One region of the Paenibacillus sp. FSL P4-0176 genome, then DNA from elsewhere that is predicted to be linked to it. Evidence: riboswitches for the same ligand, from Rfam matches in the RefSeq annotation. Region 1 holds a riboswitch; the other holds the start of a gene.
What was found. A riboswitch is a leader RNA that binds a small molecule or an ion and turns the genes downstream of it on or off. The one in region 1 is predicted to bind FMN.
Positions count from the first base shown of each region.

Region 1 (5,407 bases):
TCTTCTCACATGCCCTGCTTCCATAACGCCGTTCAACCATTGTTTTTCTATATCCGTTAATGATGCTCCAGAAGATAAGCGGGCTCCAAGAGCTATCAATTCATTCCTGAAATTTCTCATCGACAACTCCTCTTCTGGAGATGCAGGGACAGAAGCGTTAAGTTGCCATCGTTCCAGAAAATCTTGCTGCCAGTTCGCCTTCCCAAGTCTGTCCTCCGATCGATCTCCCCCACGCCAATCGTGATAATCGCTGTTTACAAAATCGGTCCATAATCTGTCCATATATACCTCCGTTTATGTAACCATCTAAGTAAACAAAGAAGGTTACAACTCGTCTTTGATGTGTTATATTGAGTGTAACCTTATTAATCAGTTTTAGCTAGTTACATCACCTATCACAATTATACGCAAGGAGGAAAAGGCAATGACAAAAACAACAGCACTAGATGTGTTACTTATTCAAAAGGATGATACTTGGGATCAATGTAATTGGATTGTACCTTTGTCGAAATCCTTGGAGGGTCTTACAGCAGAACAAGCAGCCTGGATTCCACCCTCAGGAGGATTAAGCATCTGGCAGTTGGTTAACCATATGTATTATTACAACCATCGCTTATTATGTCGCATGCAAGGTAAGGAGCCTACCCTTCCTGCTGTAGACTCCAATGAATACACATTTGGGAATCCTGGAGATGCAACGGACGCAGCTAGTTGGAATACACTGATGCAGGGTACAACTCGATTAGCCCAGCAGTTGCGAGATCAATTGGCTGCACTACAAGAGTCAGATCTTGAAGCCGCATATATGGATTCCGAAGAGAAATGGGCACACGAACTAGCTCGCTGGGTACTCCATGATGCGTATCACGCAGGTCAGATCGTGCTCCTTCGCAGACAGCAAGGAAGCTGGAAAATCGTTTTCTAAAAAAAATGCTTGAACTGCTAGCGCTTACAGGAATAAGATGAACTTATTAATGTTACAGCTTGTTCAACACACTATATAATTGAATAGGATCTTCGGGGTAGGGTGCAATTCCCAACCGGCGGTGATGTTCTTCGGAACCAGCCCGCGACTCGCTATTTGTTCTTAACGAAGGACATCTAGCGACTGACTTGGTGTGAATCCAAGGCCGACGGTACAGTCCGGATGAGAGAAGATCAACACATTGACATGCCGTTCACGGGAAGGCCTCTTTCCTGACGCATGTCCTTGGATGAGCCCCCGTTTATTTGGTATATACCAAAACGGGGGCTTTTGTCGATTTTGCCAACTGAAGATTCCGTGTTCTGACGAAGGAGTCCTGAATATGGAAAAGACATCAGCAGCATCACCTGTTTACCGCAAGGAACGAAGTAATACCGGATTCTGGCTTGTAGTTCTCGGCGCCGCCTTATGGGGTGTCGACCCCCTCTTCCGCATTATTTTGCTAAATACGATGACATCCACGCAGATTGTACTGGTGGAACATATCATCGTCAGTCTTATTGCCATTCCCGTACTGTGGAAATTTCGGGCTGATCTGAAAAACCTGCGCGCTCGCCACTGGATTGCCGTGATTTTTATCTCATGGGGAGGATCAGCACTCGCAACGGTATTGTTCACCATGGCGCTTACACATAACGATCCGAATACGGTGCTGTTATTGCAAAAAATGCAACCACTCTTCGCTATCGTGCTGGCTAAACTGTTATTAAAAGAAACGTTGCCTCGCCGCTTCGGTGGATTGTTCTTCATTGCATTAGCAGGAACGTACCTGCTTACATTTGGATTCACATTGCCATTAGGTAACTGGGACAACTGGATTCATGCTGGAAGCTTGTTATCCCTTGGGGCTGCTGCCCTATGGGGAGGTTCAACCGTTATGGGACGATTGATGCTGGGTCAGGCGCGTTACGAAACCGTCACCTCCCTGCGCTTTGTCGTTGCTCTCCCGCTCCTGATCTTTATGACGTGGAACGAAGGTGCGGCATGGACGTTCCCGTCCGGAACGGGTGAACAGACTGCTGTCATCCTCAACATTCTCGGTCAGGCATTGTTACCAGGTTTGCTCAGTCTTCTGTTGTATTACAAAGGTCTGTCGTCAACCAAAGCCTCTGTTGCAACACTCGCAGAACTTAGCTTCCCGATGGCTGGTGTGTTGGTGAACTGGATTGCTTTCCGTACACTGATTACATGGGAGCAGCTTCTTGGTTTTATCCTGATCTGGGTGGCCCTCTTCGCCATTTCCAGACAGCAGGAAAGATCATCAACTGGGGCCGATGCTGCACCGAAGCTGCGTACAGAGTAAGTGGATATATCTGAGGTTCACATATAAACAAATAGTTAATATAAATGTAAAATAAAACCATTGCACATCAAATTAGATGAGCAGTGGTTTTATTTTATTGCCATTACTCGATTATTACTCGATCATTTTCTCAATTAGCAAAATGAGCTATTAACCCTGTGCTTTATTTCTATATCGCATATGCAAATCCCCCTCTTTTTCCTCCAACCTCATAACGAGTATGCATATCATCGCACTACTTCTCTTCTATCTTTTGTCTTTTGTCTAATCCGGTGGTACGATGACATATGGAATAAACAGATGAATTATATTCAGAGAGGAACGATCATAATGTCTTCATTCTCATATACCTCCTACGACGCCGTAGGTTTGGCTGAACTGATCCGATCCCGGGAAGTATCCCCGGTTGAAATGCTTGAAGCGGCGTTTGCACGCCTTGAAGAAGTGAATCCGCAACTTAATGCGGTTATTCGTACATATGAATCTCGTGCACGGGAGGAAGCCGGTTTGGTTCGACCTGGAGAACAACCTTTTGCCGGTGTTCCCCTGCTCCTGAAAGATATCTCGCAATCCTTGGAAGGTGAATTTCTGACTTCAGGCTCACGTTTGTTCAGCGAGCATCGGTCATTACGCAATTCCAATTTTGTCACTCGACTCCGTGATGCAGGCTTTATCTTCATAGGACATACCAATACGCCTGAATTTGGTTTGAAAAATATTACCGAGCCCCGTCTTCATGGTCCCACTCGCAATCCATGGAATATCAATCACTCCCCGGGTGGTTCAAGTGGTGGTGCCGCTGCTGCTGTAGCTTCGGGTATTGTTCCTCTTGCCGGAGCCAGTGACGGAGGAGGTTCGATTCGTATCCCGGCTTCCTTTAGCGGATTGTTTGGGTTAAAGCCAACCCGCGGGCGCACACCTGTAGGACCGGGAGTTGGTCGTCAATGGCAAGGCGCATCGATTGATTTTGCCCTCTCTCGCTCGGTTCGGGACAGTGCTGCATTGCTTGATACGTTACAAGTCATTCAGCCCGAAGCTGCGTTCCATGCTCCACTCTTTCCAGGCAGTTACTTGGCTGATATGAGCTATCCACATCAACGCAAACTGAAAATTGCATACACAACGGATTCACCCGTGGGAACACCTGTCAGCGCAGAAGCCAAAGAGTCTGTATACAAGCTCGTTCGCTGGTTGGAAGATCAAGGTCATCATGTTGAGGAAAAACTGAGTCCAGTCAATGGAGTTCGGTTGATGGAGAACTATTACATGATGAACAGTGGTGAGATGGCTGCGATGATCTCTTCTATGGAACGCTCCATGGGCCGGGCTCTGACCTCCGATGATATGGAGATTGAATCTTGGGTTCTGGCTGAAGCAGGCAAAAAGGTGTCCGCTGCGGAATTTGTACATAGCTTAGCTGAATGGGATGTAGCTGCAGCCCAGATGTCCACTTTGTTCGAGCGTTATGACTTCTACGTCACACCTGTTAATGCTTTTCCTGCGCCTAAGATTGGTGAATTAACACCTCATGACGAACAGATCCGTAATCTGATGCGAATTAGTGAATTGGACAAGACCCAGCAGCAGCAACTCATTTATGAAATGTTTGAGCCAAGTCTTACGTATACACCGTTCACCCAGCTTGCAAATCTGACAGGTCAGCCTGCGATAAGTGTACCTCTGCATATGACACCTGAAGGGTTGCCAATGGGCGTTCAAGTGATGGCAACCAAGGGACGCGAAGATTGGTTATTACACCTGGCTGGACAGCTTGAACAATCAGACCTCTGGATCGGGATGAGAGGTAATCCACTATTTCCAGCATAAAGACGTATTATGTGGTGTGTTAAATTTACCATTGGATGTTCCTGCCTGAGTACAGAGTGCATCGCCATAAAAGTGCATGAAAGCATCATCTGTTCCGCATACTGAAAGCAAACAGTAGCGGAGGAATGTAACAGATGAATACAAATCAGCGCCATAAACAGTCTTATCGTATCCCAGCCAAAACGGGATATGCCTTGAAAGTAAACAAGGGTTCTTTACTACGCATAACGGATCTGGAGGGACAGCAAGTCATTGATTTTGTGGCATATGATGCTACAGATGCTAACCATCGCTTGGACCCCGGCGTGACAATGGACGTATTGCGTACTTATCGAATTAAACCGGGACAGTTTGTGTATTCCAATCAGTATCAACCTTTACTCAAGATTGTCCGTGACACCGTTGGGGTACATGATTTCTTCAACTCCGCTTGTCGCCCAGAGATGTATGAGGTGTTATACGACAAAAAGGATCATGCCAGTTGTTATCACAATCTGAACACGGCACTGGAACCCTTTGGGATTCTACCACCAGACCAACACTATCCGTTTAACCTGTTTATGAAGTCCGTTGTAGACAGTGAAGGCAAGATTGATGTTGTAGCTCCCGACTCTCGTGCAGGTGATTATGTCGAGATGGAGGCATTAATGGATCTCACAATTGGGCTCTCCGCCTGTCCTTGTGAAGAAAGCTCATGCAACGGATATAACTGCACCCCTATTCAATTGGATGTGGAACTTTAACAGAATGAAAAGGCCTTGACACAGTATGAGATAAAAGTAGTTTGTTCTAATTCACTCCTTGCGGGAATACGATGACTTGTACCCATTTTCTGTGACAACTGGTACAATTCATCGAACCCGTTAAGGAGTGAACGTGTTTATGTCTGTACTGTTCAGTTATATTATCTTGGGAATATCATTGTCCGCTCCAATCGGTCCGATTAACGCCGCCCAACTCGACCGTGGAGCCCGCCACGGATTCATGCATGCCTGGATTCTAGGACTCGGAGCTATGTTTGCAGATTTGGTGTATATGCTGCTGATTTATTTTGGAGTTGCCCATTTTCTGGACACGCCGTTCATGCGCTCTTTTCTCTGGTCATTTGGCAGTTTTATTCTGATTTACACGGGAGTGGAAACGCTCTCGAAGCTAAAGCAAGGCATTCAGGGTACATCTACTGCGGAAGCAACTGTTCGAAAATCATTTATATCCGGATTTTTGATGGCCCTGTCCAATCCACTGAATATTTTATTTTGGCTTGGGATCTATGGCTCTATTCTCGCGACAAC
Region 1 is NZ_CP150242.1:4,030,626-4,036,032, forward strand. It holds gene MKY95_RS18135 (CGNR zinc finger domain-containing protein) at 1-282, opposite strand, end outside; gene MKY95_RS18140 (DinB family protein) at 425-925, shown strand; FMN riboswitch at 1,010-1,163, shown strand; gene MKY95_RS18145 (DMT family transporter) at 1,308-2,288, shown strand; gene MKY95_RS18150 (amidase) at 2,619-4,115, shown strand; gene MKY95_RS18155 (urea carboxylase-associated family protein) at 4,250-4,858, shown strand; gene MKY95_RS18160 (LysE family translocator) at 4,998-5,407, shown strand, end outside.

Region 2 (5,407 bases), 680 kb from region 1:
ACCTTCACCTTAACTGGATCCAAACATGAAGTGCTTCTTTTATAGAAGCACTTTTTTTATTTTTTACATACTTCAAATCGATAATTAGAAAGGATGAATATAACCTTGGATATGGTTACTCAGCTAAGCTTGTTAAAACAAATTTATAGTGAGCGCACGTTGTGGGATGAAGAACTGCAGGCATCGCGCCATGTCGTTCCGGATAGTCTATCGGTAAAGGATCGAGAAGCGCTTGAGGCAGCCGGGCATGAACCGAATCGCTTTGTACGTCCGCAACATGATGAAACGATTACTGAGCTGAAAAAAGTTGCGAATCAATGGACGATCAATGATGCAGCGCAGGCCTTTGTATCCTCTTTGTGGTCAGCACCCATGATCTGGCGTTCGTTGCTTACGGGCAAGCTTATTGCGAGCAGTATGCCAAGCCATGAACATACGCCATATCCATCTTCGAACACTTGTAAGATCTGCGGATTAAGTGTAGATCAAGCAACCGACACAACGCTACAATGGTATTGGCGGATGACCAATGGAACACCGTTGGACGGTGATCCTTTTGGATATGTGTTGGCACTTCGAGAGCTGGCTACCGCGCAGGAGCTTCCAATACCCAATAAGTACGACCGCTGGACATTCCGTGCGGTGTTAACGGTGTTGCGCGAATTACCTCCCAAAACACGTTACAGCAAGGCAGCAGTAGCGCTCAAGAAGGAACGTCTTTTGCCTACACAGAAGGAATATGCCTACCGTGATTTACTTGAGACGTTAGCTCTGATTGGCATATTGGATACGCCGGAACATCCTGGAATGATCACGGAATTCACCTCTTACATGCAGCGTGACGCACGCCCCAATGTGCGGGTTGAAGTGCAGGCCCCTCTGGCGTGGTGGGACTCATCTGTCGGAATTAATGAGAACAACCTGAACAAGATATTTCATGATTTTGATCTGAATAACATATCACTTGCGGATAAGCCTGATGAGAGTCCAGCTGTAAAGGACACGATCTTAGGGGCATTGGAGAAGAAGAGAAGTGTTCGCGGAAAAGTACCAAAGGCATCTCCTGATGCAGGTACCGGGGAGGTACAGTCTGGCGATGTGTATGCTGTTCGGGTCCGGGAAGGTGTATGGGTGACTGTATATTGTCATGAAGTCAGAGACAAGCGCGTCATTGTCGAATATCTGGATGGAGTCTTCCCAGAGATGCCGGGAAAAGCAGATTTGCATGGGACGTTTCGACCGAGAGCGAATGGACGCTGGAAATGCTCGGCTATTGCGATTGATTCCACAAGTTGGGTCAGAAGGGTGGCAAGAGAGTTTCCGCTTCCGACTTCGCCCCTGCAAGAACCTGACCGCACTCCATTCCATAATGCCAAAGAATTAAAGCATATGGCGAGCTGGTGTTTTCCTGATATGTAGAATGTTGCGATGGATGTGAAAATGGGCCACCAAGCAAAAACCGTACCTCCTTGAGAGGAAGCGGTTTTTTGTTGTTTCTTAGCTTATTAAAAGTTAGTATGTGACAAAAAGGAACAAAAAACAATTGATTTTTTGGCATTAAAGTGCTAACATCCAAGTAATAACGAAAGCAATCCTTCAGGGCAGGGTGTAATTCCCTACCGGCGGTGATGCAGGAAGTGTAAGGACCTATGTGTCCAGCACTTGATGCAAAGTCCGTGACCTGTCTGCCATTGGCAGATGGCTGATCTGGTGTAATTCCAGAACCGACAGTATAGTCTGGATGGGAGAAGGAGAGGTGCAGACCTAACAGGTTTGCATTCAGCAGGAGTATTGCTGCACAGTCACGATTTTATGATGTCTTGCACTGTGCAGGGAAGATCCGGATACGCCGGACAGTTCCATACATATGCCGCACTATAAAAGCTCTTTACCTGTGATTGATGTTCATTAAGGTATGTGTCTATTTTCACTTGCCCGAAATGAAGATTTGGGCAAAGTGTTGGCGTGCTGTATCCATTTCACTCCTGCTGGTGACATTTGTCTCTCATCATCCCCATCGAACTGATTGTTCGACGGGGATTTTTTAATAAACAAGACTTTAAACCGCGGGGTGAACGGATTTGGAAATGATCAATGATGAATTTTATATGGCACTGGCATTGGATATGGCGGAACGAGCACAGGGACAGACCGGGATTAATCCGGTTGTTGGATGTGTAGTTGTGAAAGAGGGTCGTATTGTAGGCCTGGGGAGCCATCTGAAACGTGGAACCGGTCATGCAGAGGTGCATGCACTTAACATGGCAGGCAGTGATGCAGAAGGAAGTACGGTATACGTTACACTTGAGCCTTGTAGTCATTATGGCAAGACGCCACCTTGTAGTGAACGCCTGATTCATGAAAAGGTGAAACGTGTTGTGGTATGTTGTGAAGATCCAAATCCGCAAGTATCCGGCAGGGGCATAAGCATGCTTCGTCAACAAGGCATTGAAGTTGAAGTTGGCGTACTGCGTGAGCGAGGAAGACGTATGAATGAAAAATTCATTAAGTTTATTACAACGGGTCTACCTTTTGTGACACTGAAAACGGCTACTACTTTGGATGGGAAAATTGCTACTCGCAGCGGAGACAGCAAGTGGATCTCTAACGAGCCCGCTCGTGAGATTGTGCATGCCCTTCGTCATCGTCACCAGGGAATCATGGTTGGCGTCGACACGGTAATCGCCGATAATCCGGAACTTACTACCCGTTTGCAAGTCGAAGGCATTAGTCCAGTGCGCATTGTAGTGGATTCCAAGTTACGTCTTCCCGTAGGTGCCAAAATGGTTAAGGATGGTCTTGCTCTAACATGGGTGCTGACAACAGACGAAGCCAGTCCTGAAGCTGCTGAACGTTTGGAAGCCTACGGCGTCGAGATTATACGCTGTGGTCCTGGACCACGTGTGGATCTGTTGAGCGGACTTAGCAAGTTGGGTGAACGTGATATAGGTTCGATTTTGCTTGAAGGTGGAGGCACCTTGAATGGAGCCATGTTGGAGGCACGGTTGGTTGATCGACTGCTTATGTTTATCGCTCCGAAGATTGTAGGCGGTTATGATACACCTGGAAGCTTCCGCTTCGAGGGTGTGGAACGTATGAATCAGGCGATTCAATTGAATCAGTTGGAGATTGAACAAGTTGGAGATAATATCAGCATTGGTGGTATTCCGGTGTGGCCTGAATAAATAAATGGATTTGAAAGTAGAAAGTTAGGTTTTTTATAACTTGAAAAAGGGAGGCGGCAGCATGTTTACCGGTTTGGTGGAAGAAGTCGGTCAGATCCGGCGTATTGGTCGGAAAGGCGAAGCGATGGTCCTGAATATCGGAGCTTCCGCCATCATGGACGATCTGAAGATTGGTGATAGTGTAGCAGTGAACGGCGTGTGCTTAACTGCGACAACGCTCGAAGGTGGAGGTTTTACCGCCGATGTAATGCCTGAAACCTATCGCCATACCAATCTCAGTCAGCTGCAATCTGGCAGTAAAGTTAATCTGGAGCGGGCCATGCAATCAGGCGGTCGTTTTGGCGGACATATCGTACAGGGCCATGTTGATGGTACTGGAGTGATTGGCAGTATAACACGTGATCAGAATGCAATTGTGTTTGAGATTAAGCCTGATGATCACCAGTTGTTCAAATATCTGATCCCCAAAGGATCGGTTACACTGGATGGCATTAGCTTGACCGTTGTCCATACGTCGGATACCGCATTCACGGTTTCCATTATCCCGCATACCATTGGTGAAACTGTACTAAATGTGAAAAAGACAGGGGATACCATTAATATCGAATGCGATATTTTGGGCAAATATGTGGATCATCTGCTCCAGTATGGGAGAGGACATCGGGAGACAGATGCTGGCAAGCCGCGCAGTATCAGTGAAGATTTTCTCTCCAATCACGGATTTGCATAAATAGAGAACAGAAATTAACTGGAGGTGGACCAATGTCAGAACAATCCATTCTGGACACAATAGAAGAAGCCATATATGATCTCATGCGAGGTAAACCTGTCATTGTTGTGGATGATGAAGATCGGGAGAATGAAGGCGATTTTATCGCTTTGGCCGAAAAGGCGACGCCTGAAGTCATTAATTTCATGATTACCGAAGGTAGAGGTCTGGTCTGTGTTCCGATTACACAACAACGTGCGGACGAACTTAACCTGAAACCGATGGTTCAACAAAATACGGATTTCCATGGAACAGCCTTCACCGTCTCTGTGGATCACAAAGATACAACAACAGGTATCTCGGCACATGAACGTTCTATTACTGTGAAAGGCCTAATCGATCCTGAGGCAAAAGCCGGGGACTTCCGTAAGCCTGGTCACATGTTCCCGCTGATTGCAAAAGACGGCGGTGTACTTCGTCGTGCCGGACATACGGAAGCGGCTGTAGATCTCGCTATCATGTGTGGTTCCTACCCTGCTGGCGTTATTTGTGAAGTGATTAAGGAAGATGGCACGATGGCCAGACTTCCGGATCTGCAGGAGATTGCCCGCAAGCATGATCTGAAGCTGATCAGTATTCAGGACATGATTCGTTACCGTAACGAAAAAGAGCAACTGGTTCAACGTGAAGTGGCTGTGCGTATGCCGACGGACTTTGGTGAGTTTCAAGCGGTGGCTTATACAAACGCTGTGGACAATAAGGAACATGTGGCTCTGGTCAAAGGAGAAATTGATGGTTCGAAACCCGTACTTGTACGTGTACACTCTGAATGTTTGACAGGTGATGTATTCCATTCGCATCGTTGTGACTGTGGTCCGCAGTTTGATGCGGCACTCAAACAGATCCACGAGGAAGGCAATGGCGTACTGCTTTATATGAGACAGGAAGGTCGGGGTATTGGCCTGATCAACAAACTCAAAGCCTATAAGTTGCAAGAGGAAGGTATGGATACTGTTGATGCAAACCTGAGTTTGGGTTTTGCTGCTGACTTGCGTGATTACGGAATTGGCGCTCAAATTCTGAAAGACCTTGGGGTTCGTCAGATCAGACTGCTAACTAACAACCCTCGTAAAATTAAAGGCCTTGAAGGATATGGACTTGAAGTCGTAGAGCGTGTCGCGATCCAGATGGAGGAGAACGAGGACAATACGGTGTATCTTCATACCAAGCAAGCCAAGCTGGGGCATATGCTCAAGTTTGATGATATCGAGCAGAACGAACAGTAAATATATTTTAGATGAATAACGTTCACCATGTAATTTATGGAAGAGATTACTTAGGGATTTCCGTTACTTACATTACATTATACCGTTAGGGAGATGACTTGAATGCCACAATTTTTTGAAGGACATTTAGTATCAGAAGGATCCAGATATGGAGTTGTCGTTGGACGTTTTAACGAATTCATTACCAGTAAATTGCTTAGCGCAGCACTCGATGCATTCAAACGCCA
Region 2 is NZ_CP150242.1:4,710,046-4,715,452, reverse strand. It holds gene MKY95_RS21885 (hypothetical protein) at 130-1,419, shown strand; FMN riboswitch at 1,589-1,757, shown strand; gene ribD (bifunctional diaminohydroxyphosphoribosylaminopyrimidine deaminase/5-amino-6-(5-phosphoribosylamino)uracil reductase RibD) at 2,082-3,185, shown strand; gene ribE (riboflavin synthase) at 3,247-3,915, shown strand; gene MKY95_RS21870 (bifunctional 3,4-dihydroxy-2-butanone-4-phosphate synthase/GTP cyclohydrolase II) at 3,948-5,180, shown strand; gene ribE (6,7-dimethyl-8-ribityllumazine synthase) at 5,283-5,407, shown strand, end outside.
Region 2: linked by a shared signal. The riboswitch ahead of ribD (bifunctional diaminohydroxyphosphoribosylaminopyrimidine deaminase/5-amino-6-(5-phosphoribosylamino)uracil reductase RibD) and the one ahead of MKY95_RS18145 (DMT family transporter) in region 1 are both predicted to bind FMN.